Cycloclasticus pugetii PS-1: one gene and its partner. The main gene of each other region encodes a partner of the protein of the gene in region 2 in a complex. Links are inferred from orthologs where the notes say so. Each region holds a gene or a part of one and is shown on either strand. Other genes may lie near its edges.

Region 1 (5,602 bases), 110 kb from region 2 along the record:
AATACCTCAGCTATCATGATAAAAGAGGTACAGTCTTCTTGAGCAGGGGGCGCATCCATCACAACAAAAGATTGTGCCTGACATTTAACCCGAAAATAACGTCGAAAACTTGCATCACTTGAAGCAGGCTCACAACTAAAATCATCGGTTAAGAGAACCCCCGACAACCATTTAATTAAACGCTGCTTACGCTCATCTCTTACCATAAAAAATACTCTATCAGACCTAATTAACGCAGACCGAAAGTTGCGTGTTAATATATCGAAAAAATTACATGCTATCGTTGAAGATAAGCACCATTCTATGCGATTTTATACAACTTACGTTAGACTCAAGCAAAAAGGTTCAGCCATTATCTGCTCATACAAACACTTTCTTTTAGCCCTAGTGCTTTTATTGATGGCAAGCCAGGCATTTGGTTTCAGTAACTCTCAGTGGGATTGTAAATTAGCGAATGATGGTCAAACCTGGGATTGTTCCGCGTCTACCAAACCGATTGAAAAAAATGCCAAAGTAGATAGTCCGCAACAACCCTCTAAGGATCAAACAACCGTTGCAGACAACACGACTGATAAACCAGCGCCCCCCCCTGTTCCAAGGGTTCGAGTTGCTGGCCAACCAAAAGTCATACAAACAAACAAAAAAGCACCGACTCAGACTCAAGTCACAACATTAAAAAACACTGGCTCATGGGATTGCAAAACTGGTGAGAATGGAACTTGGGACTGCTCACAAACCAGCGCGCCTTCTACAATGGTAGCCACCCTAGATAATAGACAGAGCATTGCCTTGTATGATGATAATGCAGGCCGGGTTAGAAATAATGCGCTGTTTCATCAAATGGTTAGGCAACTTAAAGTTGACCCTTGGGACACTTGTGAAGTCACTACCGACTCACTTCGCGAAAGCAGAAACAGCATTCAGCAAAATCGTTTAAATTCTGAGGTAAACATACAATCAGACTACGCCGAAGTCCTTGATAAAAGTAATGCCAAATTTAGCGGCGATGTCTTGGTTAATCGTGCTGATCAATCTATTACCGCCGACCAACTGACATATAATAATCAACAAGAAAGCGCCTCTGCTTCAGGTGATGTTTTCTACCAAGAAAATGGTTTCGCCTTGCACAGTGACCAAGCTGAACTACAGCTTGCTAAGGATACCGGGCAATTTAAAAACAACCAATTTATTCTTGAAACCACACACGCTCGCGGCAGCACCCAAACAACAACACTGGTTAACCGTAATATCACCCAGTCAACAAACGTTACTTACACCACCTGCGCACCGAGTGTTAGTGACTGGGAGTTACAGGCAAGAACACTTGAGTTGAACAAGGAAACTGGTCGCGGAACTGGACGTGACGTATGGGTTGAAGTATTTGATATTCCATTGCTTTATACGCCTTACATTAGCTTCCCTATTGATGACCGACGTCAATCTGGGGTCTTGACACCGACCTTTGGAAGTTCTGACACAACAGGCGTTGATTTCTCTCTCCCTTACTATTGGAATATTGCGCCAAACTATGATGCAACTATTACTCCTCGCATCATGAGCAACCGAGGGTTTATGCTCGGAGGCGAATTTCGCTACCTAACAGGTAGCAGTGAAGGACAGGTATCTGCTGAAATTCTAAGCGATACAGAGACGAGCGACTTACGAGGTCAATTTTCATTACAAAACCAATCAACCATTACATCTCGTTTGAGCTCAGATATAGACTTAAACTACATCTCCGATGATGATTATTTTGAAGATTTTGGTAATAGCCTCATCAGCTCTAGTAACCGTTACCTAAAAAGCCAAGCCAGTTTAAATTACCGTGCCGATCACTGGAGCCTACTAACTAAAATAGATAACTATGACTCTATTGATGAATCCCTCTCTAGCACCGCACGTCCTCATCGCCGTTTACCTCAGGTGCTGTTTAATTTACGTGAAACAGACGTATTTGGTATCGCTAAAGTCGATATGCGCAATGAGTTTGTTTACTTCGACCATAGTTCAGATGTTGATGCCAAACGTGTAGACCTTCACCCAGGCATTAGCGTTCCTTTAAGAAACGCCAGTGGCTTTTTAACCCCTAGACTAAGCCTAAGACATACCGAATATCGGCTGAGCGATCAAGCCAGCACCATTAACAGCGGTCAAAGTAGAACGCTTCCAATACTCTCTGTAGACTCTGGATTGTTTTTTGAAAGAAACCTTAATTTTGCCAGTGGCATGATACAAACACTGGAACCACGCGTATATTATTTATACGTTCCCCATGAAGACCAAGATGATATTCCATTGTTTGATACCTCTGAATATGACTTTAGCTTTAATCAATTATTTAGAGAAAACCGTTTCTCCGGCGCTGACAGAGTAGCCGACGCTAACCAGCTTACCTTAGCAGTCACTTCACGTTTTATTGAGTCTAATACGGGTAATGAACGCCTAAGAGCCAGTATTGGTTCCATTGTTTACTTTGACGACCTAGATGTACAACTTAAACCAACCAACAAGCCTATTACCGACGATACTTCAGACTTAGTAACAGAAGTTTCCGCAAAAATCACAGATACATGGTCCGCTCGTTCAGCCTTGCAATACGACCCACATGCTGGCAAAACAGAAAAAGCAACTCTGGGTCTTCACTACCAAGATGGGGCAAATCGTTTATTTAACGCAACCTACCGTTCACGCTATGAAGGCACTACTGACTTCAGAGGAAACTCTAATGATATTGAACAAACCGACTTATCATTCAAATGGCCAATTAGCAAAGAATGGAGTACGGTTGGCCGCTGGAATTACTCACAAGAGCATAACCTAGCACTTGATACCTTCTTAGGGTTAGAGAAAGACACCTGTTGTTGGCGCTTAAGAGTCATCGCTAGGCGCTACGTTAACGACGCAATAGACGAAGAAGCTAAAGAAGGCATTTTCTTTCAATTTGAACTAAAAGGCCTTACCAGCTTTGGTGAAAAACTAGACTCTTTCCTTGAAGAAGGCATATTAGGCTACCAAATACCCGAGCAATAACGTTCAGAAAAATCACTCTCAACAGTAAATAGAAGGTTACATAATAGCAATCCAAATGTTATTTTAACCTTCTATTTAAGCCCCTTTTAACTTGTGAATCTTTCCATCATGAATAATCTTAATCGCGCTCTCTTTATTAATGCAATCGTGCTATGTAGCTTCCTTTCGCCTGCTGTCTTCGCACAAGAGTCTATGAACCGCATTGTCGCCATTGTTGATAAAGGCGTTATTTTAAAAAGCCAATTAGACGAGCAAGTTAAACAAACCTACCAACGCCTACCCGCTGAACAACGTGCCTCAATATCAAGAGACGATATTGAAAAACGCGTATTAGACCGTATGGTACAAACCGAACTACAACTACAAATTGCTAGACGAAGTGCAATGAAAATCTCTGACGCGGAAATCGAAGACTCCATGCAACGTATCGCAGCCGCCAATAAACTTTCAACAGAAGAATTTTTAGACGTTCTACAAAAAGATGGCGTTACGCTGAAGTCTTTTAAGAACTCAATTAGAGATCAGATGTTAGTCAGACGTGTACAAGCAAGTTATGTACATCATGAAGTTAAAGTTTCAGACCAAGAAGTCGCCAGTTTTCTAAACTACCTAGAACAAAGCGAAGGAGACCAGTCTACAGAGTATCATTTAGGACATATCCTCATTGCTACGCCTGAAAACGCATCACCACAACAAATAACAACCGCTCGTAACAAGGCAGAAAAAATTATTACTAGCCTTAAACAAGGAAAGAAATTCTCTACGCTGTCCATTGCAAATTCAGACGCCAGCAATGCATTGGATGGTGGTGACCTTGGGTGGATGAAATTAGCGCAAATGCCGTCATTATTAACGCCCTTCGTTGAGAAAATGCAAGTCAATGAGTTTTCAGACCCTATTGAAAGCCCTAGTGGGTTCCATATTATTAAACTGTTTGGGACACGTGGCCAACAAAAGGTAATGATTACTAAAACACATGTTCGTCATATTCTTATTAAAATTAATGCATTGATTACCGATCAAATTGCGCAGGACCGATTGCTTAATCTTAAACAGCGTATTGAAAACGGCGAAGACTTTGCTGCATTAGCAAGAACAAACTCCGAAGATAGAGGGTCAGCCATTAATGGCGGCGACTTAAATTGGGTGCAACCCGGTGCTCTGGTGCCTGCTTTTGAAGCCGCCATGAACACACTCGAGATCAATGAAATTAGCCAACCTGTACAAACCCAATTCGGCTGGCACTTAATTCAAGTGTTAGGTCGCGAGGAACAAGATAACACCCAACTGATGCGCGAAGCTCAAGCACGCTCTCAACTTCAAAAACGTAAAGCAGATGCTGCGATTGAGTCGTGGTTAACTAAGTTAAGGGATGATGCTTACATTGAATATCGCTTGGATAACTAATTATCTTTTTTATCCAGTGATCATGTAATCATGCCATTACCTCGAATTGTTATTACACCTGGCGAACCTGCCGGTATTGGGCCTGATATTTGTCTGCAAATCTGCCAGAAACCATGGCCCTGCGAGCTTATTTTTGTCGCTGACCCTAACCTGTTAGCCCGTAGAGCTACTGAACTAAACCTTTCCATCGACATTCAACAAGCAGACCTAAGGCAAGCCTCTAGCGCCCATAAACCCGGCACTATGAACGTGTTTCCAATTAAACTCGCTAAGCAAGAAATTAGTGGGCTCTTGGATGTCAGCAATGCCGCGTATATCGTTGAAACGCTCAAAGCCGCCGCTCAACTTTGTCTCGACAATCAATGCCAAGCACTCGTTACTGGGCCTGTCCAAAAGAGTGTTATTAATGATGCTCATATACCCTTTTCTGGCCACACTGAGTTTTTAGCTGATTATTGCGGCAGCTACCCAGTAATGATGCTAGCAACCAAAACCTTACGAGTTGCTCTTGCAACAACGCACCTTCCACTAAGCAATGTTAGCGCAGCCATTACCCCTACTTTACTGGAAAAAACGATTACAATTTTAAACCATGATCTTCAACGGCAATTTGCCATCGCCAACCCGCGAATCGCCGTCTGTGGGCTCAACCCCCATGCAGGTGAAAATGGTCACTTGGGCAATGAAGAAATTGACACCATTATTCCTTCACTTGAAAAATTACGCCTAAATAATATCTGCCTGACTGGCCCCCTGCCGGCTGACACCGCGTTTACACGACCCGTGCTTGAAAAACATGATGTGGTGTTAGCAATGTACCATGACCAAGGCTTACCAACCCTTAAGTTCTCTGGCTTTGGCGACGCTGTTAATATCACCTTAGGTCTACCAATTATTCGCACATCTGTTGATCACGGCACAGCTCTTGATTTAGCCGCTACAGGAAAGGCCAGCGCAAGCAGTTTAGCATCTGCTTTAGACACTGCCATACAACTCGCACAAAGGTCAACCCTTGAACAAACAACATAAAGCTCGTAAACGCTTCGGCCAGAATTTTCTACAAGATAGCCAAATTATTCACCAGATAATCATGGCCATAGACCCTATCGCCACTGAACACCTTGTTGAAATTGGGCCAGGGCAAGGCGCTATTACAGAACCACTC
Region 2 (7,686 bases):
AACTGATGCAAGATAAAAAAATTAACGCATTATTGGTCACCGATAACAACCAACTGGTTGGTGCTCTTAATATGCACGATATGCTAAAAGCAGGGCTATCATGATTGAGCTAACTGATGATTTTCAGCAACGGGCACAAGATATCCGATGCGTTATTTTTGATGTCGATGGGGTGTTAACAGACGGAAAATTGTTTTTTGACCTAAAAGGCAATGAGTACAAATCTTTTCATGCACAAGATGGACAAGGCTTAAAACTACTCCAGCAAAATGATATCGATGTTGCCGTTATTTCTGGCCGCTCATCCCCCCTTGTCGAGCAAAGAATGAAAAACCTTGGCGTGACAAATATTTACCAAGGCCAAGAAAACAAAACCGCCGCGTTTAACCATTTACTAAAAAAACTTAACATTACCCCAAATCAAGTGGCGCACGTTGGTGACGACTTACCCGACTTAGCGCTAATGACACGAACTCGCTTAGCCATTGCCGTTAAAGACGCAAACCCATCTATACTTGGATACTGCCAAGGCCAAACAGAACGACTCGGGGGACACGGTGCCGCTCGAGAAGTCTGTGATACTATTTTAAGCATTCAAGACAAACTCACGCCTTCTGTGCAACTGTTCTGTGACACCTAACACCCTAATGAAACCTCTTAAAATCCTTGCCTTGGCTCTATTTGCCGCTGGCACTTGGTGGATTGCCTTCACACAAGAGCCAGAAGCGCCTGTACAAACGACAAAACCAGGGCATAAAATTGATTATTTTTTAAAACATTTTGAAGCCCTCAGCATGACCTTATCGGGCGAACCAAAACAACGAATAAAAGCAGAATACATGCAACATTTTGTTGATGACGACAGCACCGAGCTTACTCGCCCTATCATGACCATGTATTCACCAGACAAACCTGATTTGCACATTAATTCGGAGACTGGTTATTTATCTTCAGACGGTGAACTTGTTTTACTCAATGGTGCCGTAAACATCAGACGAGAGGCATTAAAAAATATTGCGCCACTTGAAATCGACACGCATAATCTACGCATTCAATTGCCCAACGATTTTGCAGAAACCGATGAGTTTGTGAAAATAAAATCTGGCACTAACGCCATTGAAGGCATGGGCTTACGTGCCCACTTTCGAGAACCCATTAATATTAAAATACTAGAACAAGTTCGAGGCCGCCATGAAATCAACTAAACAAACGCTTCTTTTTTTAACACTGACATTAATCTCAGTGACAACACCCTTGTGGGCGCTCAGTACAGATAAACAAAAACCGGTAGAGGTTGAGGCCGATAACTTTAATTTAGATGACGCGAAAAAAATTACCGTCTATTCTGGTAACGTTATTATCACCCAAGGCAGCATGGAAATTATAGCTGATAAAGTCACCATTTATGGCGTTCGCGGTACCACCGATAAAGTTATTGCCATTGGAAACCCAGTTAAATTCAAACAACAACCTGATGGTAACCAAGGACTTATTCGAGGTGAAGCTAATCGGTTTAACTACTTGGTAACCAAAGACACTTTGGTGCTATTAGACGATGCCACTTTATGGCAAAACGGTAACACCTTCGCCAGCGATCGAATTGAATACGACAGCAAGCGCTCTATCGTCAAAGCAGGTGATAAAAAAGCAGGCTCTAAACGTGTAAAAGTAACCTTAGAGCCTGCAAAAAAATAATGAGCACCTTAAAAACACATAATATCTGCAAACAATTCAATAATAGAAAAGTTGTTGATAACGTTAGTATTAACGTAAAAAGTGGTGAAGTTGTTGGTTTATTAGGCCCAAATGGTGCAGGCAAAACAACCTCTTTTTACATAACCGTTGGCCTCATTAAACCTGACAGTGGCGATGTCTTTCTTGATGACGAAAACATTACTCAAAGCCCTATGCATGTTCGCGCACGTCAGGGTCTTGGCTATTTACCACAAGAAGCCTCTATTTTTAGAAAATTAAGCGTAGAAGACAATATTCGCGCCGTTCTACAAACACGAAAAACACTCTCACCCGGCCAGCAAGAACTGGTTCTTGATGAGTTATTAAATGAGTTTGCAATCGATCAATTACGTACTCAAAATGCCTTAGCACTTTCTGGCGGTGAAAGACGCCGATTAGAAATAGCCCGTGCGCTAGCCACTGAACCTCGTTTTGTATTGTTAGATGAGCCTTTTGCCGGCGTTGACCCCATCTCTGTTATTGATATTCAAAAAATCATCCATCACTTGACCGAACGAGATATCGGTGTCCTCATTACCGACCATAATGTTAGGGAAACCTTAGGTACTTGTGATCGTGCATACATCCTAAATAATGGTCGTGTTATCACCGAAGGATCAGCTGAAGATATCTTAGAACACCGCGAGGTACGGGACGTTTATCTAGGGCATGAATTTCGCATGTAATTTCCAATTAAAAGTCATTCTTTTTGTTGAAATATGGGCTAAACTTACAACATGAGATGTCAGCAAGTTTTTAATTCTTTTGTACAACAGGCGGTATAAATGAAGCAGTCATTACAGCTTCGAATAGGTCAGCATTTAACAATGACCCCTCAATTGCAACAGGCTATTCGCTTGCTGCAATTATCGACAGTAGAGCTTCAACAAGAAATCCAAACCGTCCTAGATGGCAATATGATGTTGGAAGTTCCGGACGAAGAGCTTCCTGCTAATCAAGATGCTATAGACAAGAAAAATCTCCCCGCCGATGAAAAAACCAGCGAAGGTTCACAGGATCTTCTACCTGACGAGTTAGCCGTCGACACTTCATGGGATGACATTTACGACCTAACCCCCTCACCCGGACTTAATCAAGCTTCAGACAGTATCGCCCCTGACCCTGGTAGTATCAATTCTGCTAAGCAGACTTTACATGATCACCTGACGTGGCAGATGGAGTTAACCAATTTCTCAGATACTGACCGCGTCATAGCCACCACCATTATCGACAGTATCAACGACAACGGTTATCTAAATTCAAGCCCTGAGCTTATTCACCAATACCTGTCAGAGCAACTAGACAATTTAGATCTAGATGAAGTTATTGCTGTTTTACATAAAGTGCAATCATTCGACCCCATAGGTGTTGGAGCACTTGATTTACAAGATTGTTTGCTCATTCAATTAAAGCAACTGCCAGAAAATACGCCTCTTTTGTCACTTGCTATCGAACTGGTCAGCAACTGTATGCCAGCACTTGGCTCTCAAGATAGTACAAAACTTAAACGCCAGATGGGCGTTGATGACGATACATTAGGGCAGATTATTGCTCTTATTCAGCAGCTCGATCCACGACCAGGGTCAGGTGTTGAAGAAACCAGTACCGAATACGTCACACCTGATGTTTATGTTAACAAAGTAAAAGGTCGCTGGCAGGTTTCTATCAATGGAGAGATCGCGACAAATATTCGTATTAATCCTTATTACCAAACGCTGATTAAACACGGCGATAAAAGCACCGACACTCAGGCCATGAAAAACCACTTGCAAGAAGCGCGTTGGTTTTTAAAAAGCCTACAAAGCAGAAATGAAACGTTGATGTTAGTCGCACAAGAAATTGTTAACCGGCAGCATGAATTCCTTGAGCATGGCGCTATCGCCATGAAGCCGATGGTATTACGTGACATCGCTGAAACCGTTGAAATGCATGAATCAACCATTTCACGCGTTACGACAAACAAATACATGCATACACCCAACGGTATTTTTGAACTCAAGCATTTCTTTTCAAGCCATGTTTCAACTGACACAGGTGGAGAGTGTTCCGCTACTGCGATTCGAGCCTTTATTAAAGAACTTGTTAGTAACGAAAACCCTAAAAAGCCTCTTAGCGACAATAAAATTGCCGTTATACTGGGAGAAAAAGGCATTAACGTTGCGAGAAGAACGATCGCCAAATACCGCGAATCCATCTCAATACCCCCTTCTAGTCAAAGGAAGCGAATTCTTTGATTTTTTACCACCAAAACAGGAGAGTGATATGCAATTAGATCTATCTGGACACCACGTTGAAATTACCGATGCAATTAGAGAATATACAAATACAAAATTTGGTAAAATTAAACGTCATTTTGATAAAGTTATCGATGTACATGTTGTTTTATCCGTTGAAAAACTTGAACAAAAAGCAGAAGCGACTATTCAGCTAAACGGCTCAAAAATTTTTGCTGAAGATACGCAAGAAAACATGTATGCAGCCATCGACAACTTGGTTGACAAGTTAGATAGACAAGTTATAAAACACAAAGAAAAGACTAACGCTCACCGCTAATTAATTAAGGCCGACTTCACCGTCGGCCTTTTTACTGACTTATTATGAAATTTATTATCGTTAGTGGTTTATCCGGATCAGGAAAAAGCGTCACTTTAGATACCTTGGAAGACGCCGGTTTTTACTGCACGGATAATTTACCTGTTGCCTTATTATCAGATTTTGCAACATTGCTGACAGATTCAAAAAAACCTCTCTTTAGCAAAGCCGCTGTTGGCATCGATGCACGTAATGACCCGTCGTCCTTGGAGCAGTTCAGCGGTTTTATTGAACAACTAAAAAGCAATAATATCGATTATGACATTATCTTTCTTAGAGCCAGTAAAGGCAGTTTAATTAAGCGTTTTAGTGAAACTCGACGAAAACACCCCTTATCTGACAGCAATACCTCGTTAGATGAGGCGCTAGACTTAGAACTTAACCGACTTAGCTTAATCTCAAGTCATGCAAGCATCCAAATTGATACAACGCACAGCAATGTGCATGAGTTACGCGGAATCATTCGTGAACGTGTAAGCTTTGATAACAGCACAGGTTTGTCGCTTCAAGTCATGTCCTTTGGGTACAAACACGGGGCACCCAATGACGTCGACTTTGTATTTGATGCTCGATGCCTCCCTAACCCATATTGGGAACCAAGTTTGCGTGAATTCACCGGGTTAGACAAACCTGTTATCGAGTTTCTAGATGATAAACAACTCGTTCAAGATTTTCTTCAAGATACCGCTAAATTCCTGACTCGCTGGGTGCCAGAGTTTATCAATACAAACCGTAATTATTTATCCATTGCTGTAGGCTGTACCGGTGGACAACACCGCTCTGTTTACCTCACAGAAAAGTTAGCAAAATACCTTACTTCTCAAGCACTTAACGTAATCACTCGACACCGCGAATTAACCTAAGTCTATTCGGCCTTGACAGTTCGCATAAATAACAAAGCAGTCAACAAATGATTACGCTAGAATATTAGGTGTTTACAGTACCTGATTTTTATTATTGATATGTCAGCTTCTCCACAACATGAGAACACCCATGAGCACCTACGTTTACTCGCCGGTAACCTCGACAGCGGTGCTTTATCAAAAATTGAAGCCCAACTAAACGAACTTCATCCTGCTGAAATAGCTAACCTTCTCGAATCACTACCACTACAAAACCGACGTATTGTCTGGGAGCTTACCAACCCTGAACTAGCCGGTGACATTTTAGTTGAAGTAAATGATGAAGTACGCCTAGGGCTTATCGAACATACCGATGAAGACGACTTAGTTGCAGCTGTCGGCTCACTAGATACTGATGATCTGGCTGATATTTTTGAAGACCTTCCGAAGGTTGTTTTGCATCAGGTTGTCCGTGCCATGTCAAACCAAGACCGACGACGACTACAGTCTGTCATGTCTTATGATGAGGATAGCGCGGGGGGGTTAATGAACCCTGACATGGTCACTATTCGCCCAAATGTGGATCTTGGTGTGGTTTTAAGGTACCTAAGACAACGCAGTGAGTTACCGGCGAATACTGACAAATTATTTGTTGTCGATAGAGATGATCGTTATTTAGGTATTTTGAACATCTCAGACTTGCTGACAACCAATTCTAAAGCGTCGGTGAGCAACACCATGATCACTGACCAAAAAGCCTTACTGCCTACCTTATCTGCTAATGAGGTGGCCCTATTCTTCGAAGATTACAACCTCGTTTCAGCGCCTGTTGTTGATGAGGACAATCGATTACTTGGGCGCATTACCGTTGATGATGTTGTTGATGTTATTCGTGATGAAGCCGATCGCTCCTTGTTAAGCTTAGCCGGTCTAGATGAAGATGATGACATGTTTGCACCTGTCACAAGGAGCGCTAAACGTCGTGCAGTTTGGCTAGGAATTAATTTATTCACCGCTTTTCTAGCTGCTTGGGTTATCGGTATATTTGCAGCAACCATTGAACAGGTTGTTGCCCTTGCGGTTCTTATGCCAATTGTTGCCAGTATGGGTGGAATTGCCGGTAGCCAAACATTAATGCTGGTAATACGAGGCATTGCACTGAATCAAATTGGCACTACCAATGCTCGTTGGCTATTATGGAAAGAATTAGCCGTCGGTAGCTTAAATGGTATTCTATGGGCTTGCGTTGTCGCCGCAATAACTGGGTTTTGGTTTCAAAGCCAATCCCTCGGCCTTTTGATTGGTGTCGCTTTGGTTATTAACTTAATCGTTGCTGCACTGGCCGGCGCCACCATTCCGTTAACGCTAAAGAAAATGAATATAGACCCAGCTATTGCTGGGGGCGTTATTCTGACGACGGTCACCGACGTTATCGGCTTCTTTTCTTTCTTGGGCCTCGCAACCGTTTTTCTAATTTAAATAAGTCCAAACGCTGACTTACGAACCAGCAATGGTCATTTCACTAACTAAAATAGACCCTGTCCGCGTATTCCCTCTAAGGTCTACATCATTACCCACAGCAACAATAGATTGATAAATATCTTTTAAATTACCCGCTATCGTCACTTCTTCTACTGGGAACTGGATGACCCCATTTTCAACCCAAAAACCTGCGGCTCCTCTGGAGTAGTCACCGGTCATTGTATTCACTCCCTGACCTATCAATTCAGTCACTAGCAAGCCTGTATTCATTTCTTTAAGCATGCCATTAAAATCCAGCTCACCGGACTTAACGGTCAAATTATGTACGCCACCAGCATTAGCCGTGGTTTTCATCCCAAGCTTACGCGCTGAGTAACTACTTAAAACATAACCTTCGACTACGCCTGCTTTAACAATGTTCCTTGCCGATGTGGCCACACCTTCAGAATCATACGTTGCACTACCCATTGCTTGAGCTAACAAAGGCTGCTCATAAATATCAATAAATGAAGGAAAAACTTGCTGACCTAAACTGTCCAAAAGAAATGATGATTTGCGATATAAATTTCCACCTCTAATGGCTGATATAAAATGGCCGATCAGGCCACCGCTGACTTCAGCAGCAAACATAATAGGGCTTTTTCTAGTGCTAATGGCTTTAGCTCCAAGACGGTTTATGGTTCTTTTAGACGCCATTTCACCTACTTTTTTAGCATCATCCATTGCACTAGCCTGACGAGCAACGGTGTACCAATAATCGCGCTGCATAGTTCCATCACGTTCACCAATAACTGAGCAGCTCATGCTATGGCGACTAGCCGGATAACCATGATTAAACCCAAGGCTATTGGCTAGCACTCGGGTGCCCTCAAATGTTTGAATACTGGCACCCTCTGAGTTGCTAATGTCTTTATCATAAAAACGTGCGGCATCTTCACACCTTACCGCCATTTCAATGGCTTCATCCGCACTAATAGTCCATGGGTGATATAACGATAAGTCAGGAAAAGTTGTTGCCAAATACTGCTGTTCTGGC

What was found. The genes of interacting proteins can lie anywhere in the genome.
Region 1: lptA (region 2) and CYCPU_RS0109125 share a complex: the UniProt entries of both Escherichia coli proteins name them as parts of the lipopolysaccharide transport and assembly complex. The link is inferred for Cycloclasticus pugetii PS-1 from one-to-one orthologs.

The regions. Positions count from the first base shown.
Region 1 is NZ_ARVU01000001.1:1,868,639-1,874,240, forward strand. The notes cover bases 1-3,230. They hold CYCPU_RS0109125 (LPS-assembly protein LptD), read left to right. Parts: upstream 1-303; coding sequence 304-3,030; downstream 3,031-3,230. Other genes in these bases: CYCPU_RS0109120 (aminoglycoside phosphotransferase family protein), read right to left, coding at 1-206; CYCPU_RS0109130 (peptidylprolyl isomerase), read left to right, coding at 3,139-3,230. Outside these bases: more of CYCPU_RS0109130, read left to right, coding at 3,231-4,437; 4-hydroxythreonine-4-phosphate dehydrogenase PdxA, read left to right, coding at 4,468-5,466; 16S rRNA (adenine(1518)-N(6)/adenine(1519)-N(6))-dimethyltransferase RsmA, read left to right, coding at 5,450-5,602. UniProt on the Escherichia coli protein: Together with LptE, is involved in the assembly of lipopolysaccharide (LPS) at the surface of the outer membrane. Contributes to n-hexane resistance.
Region 2 is NZ_ARVU01000001.1:1,759,314-1,766,999, forward strand. What follows is about bases 1-2,943. They hold lptA (lipopolysaccharide transport periplasmic protein LptA), read left to right. Parts: upstream 1-1,191; coding sequence 1,192-1,695; downstream 1,696-2,943. Other genes in these bases: CYCPU_RS0108520 (KpsF/GutQ family sugar-phosphate isomerase), read left to right, coding at 1-104; CYCPU_RS0108525 (KdsC family phosphatase), read left to right, coding at 101-640; lptC (LPS export ABC transporter periplasmic protein LptC), read left to right, coding at 648-1,205; lptB (LPS export ABC transporter ATP-binding protein), read left to right, coding at 1,695-2,420; CYCPU_RS0108545 (RNA polymerase factor sigma-54), read left to right, coding at 2,520-2,943. Also shown: more of CYCPU_RS0108545, read left to right, coding at 2,944-3,968; hpf (ribosome hibernation-promoting factor, HPF/YfiA family), read left to right, coding at 3,997-4,287; RNase adapter RapZ, read left to right, coding at 4,332-5,189; mgtE (magnesium transporter), read left to right, coding at 5,289-6,647; metalloprotease PmbA, read right to left, coding at 6,666-7,686. UniProt on the Escherichia coli protein: Involved in the assembly of lipopolysaccharide (LPS). Required for the translocation of LPS from the inner membrane to the outer membrane.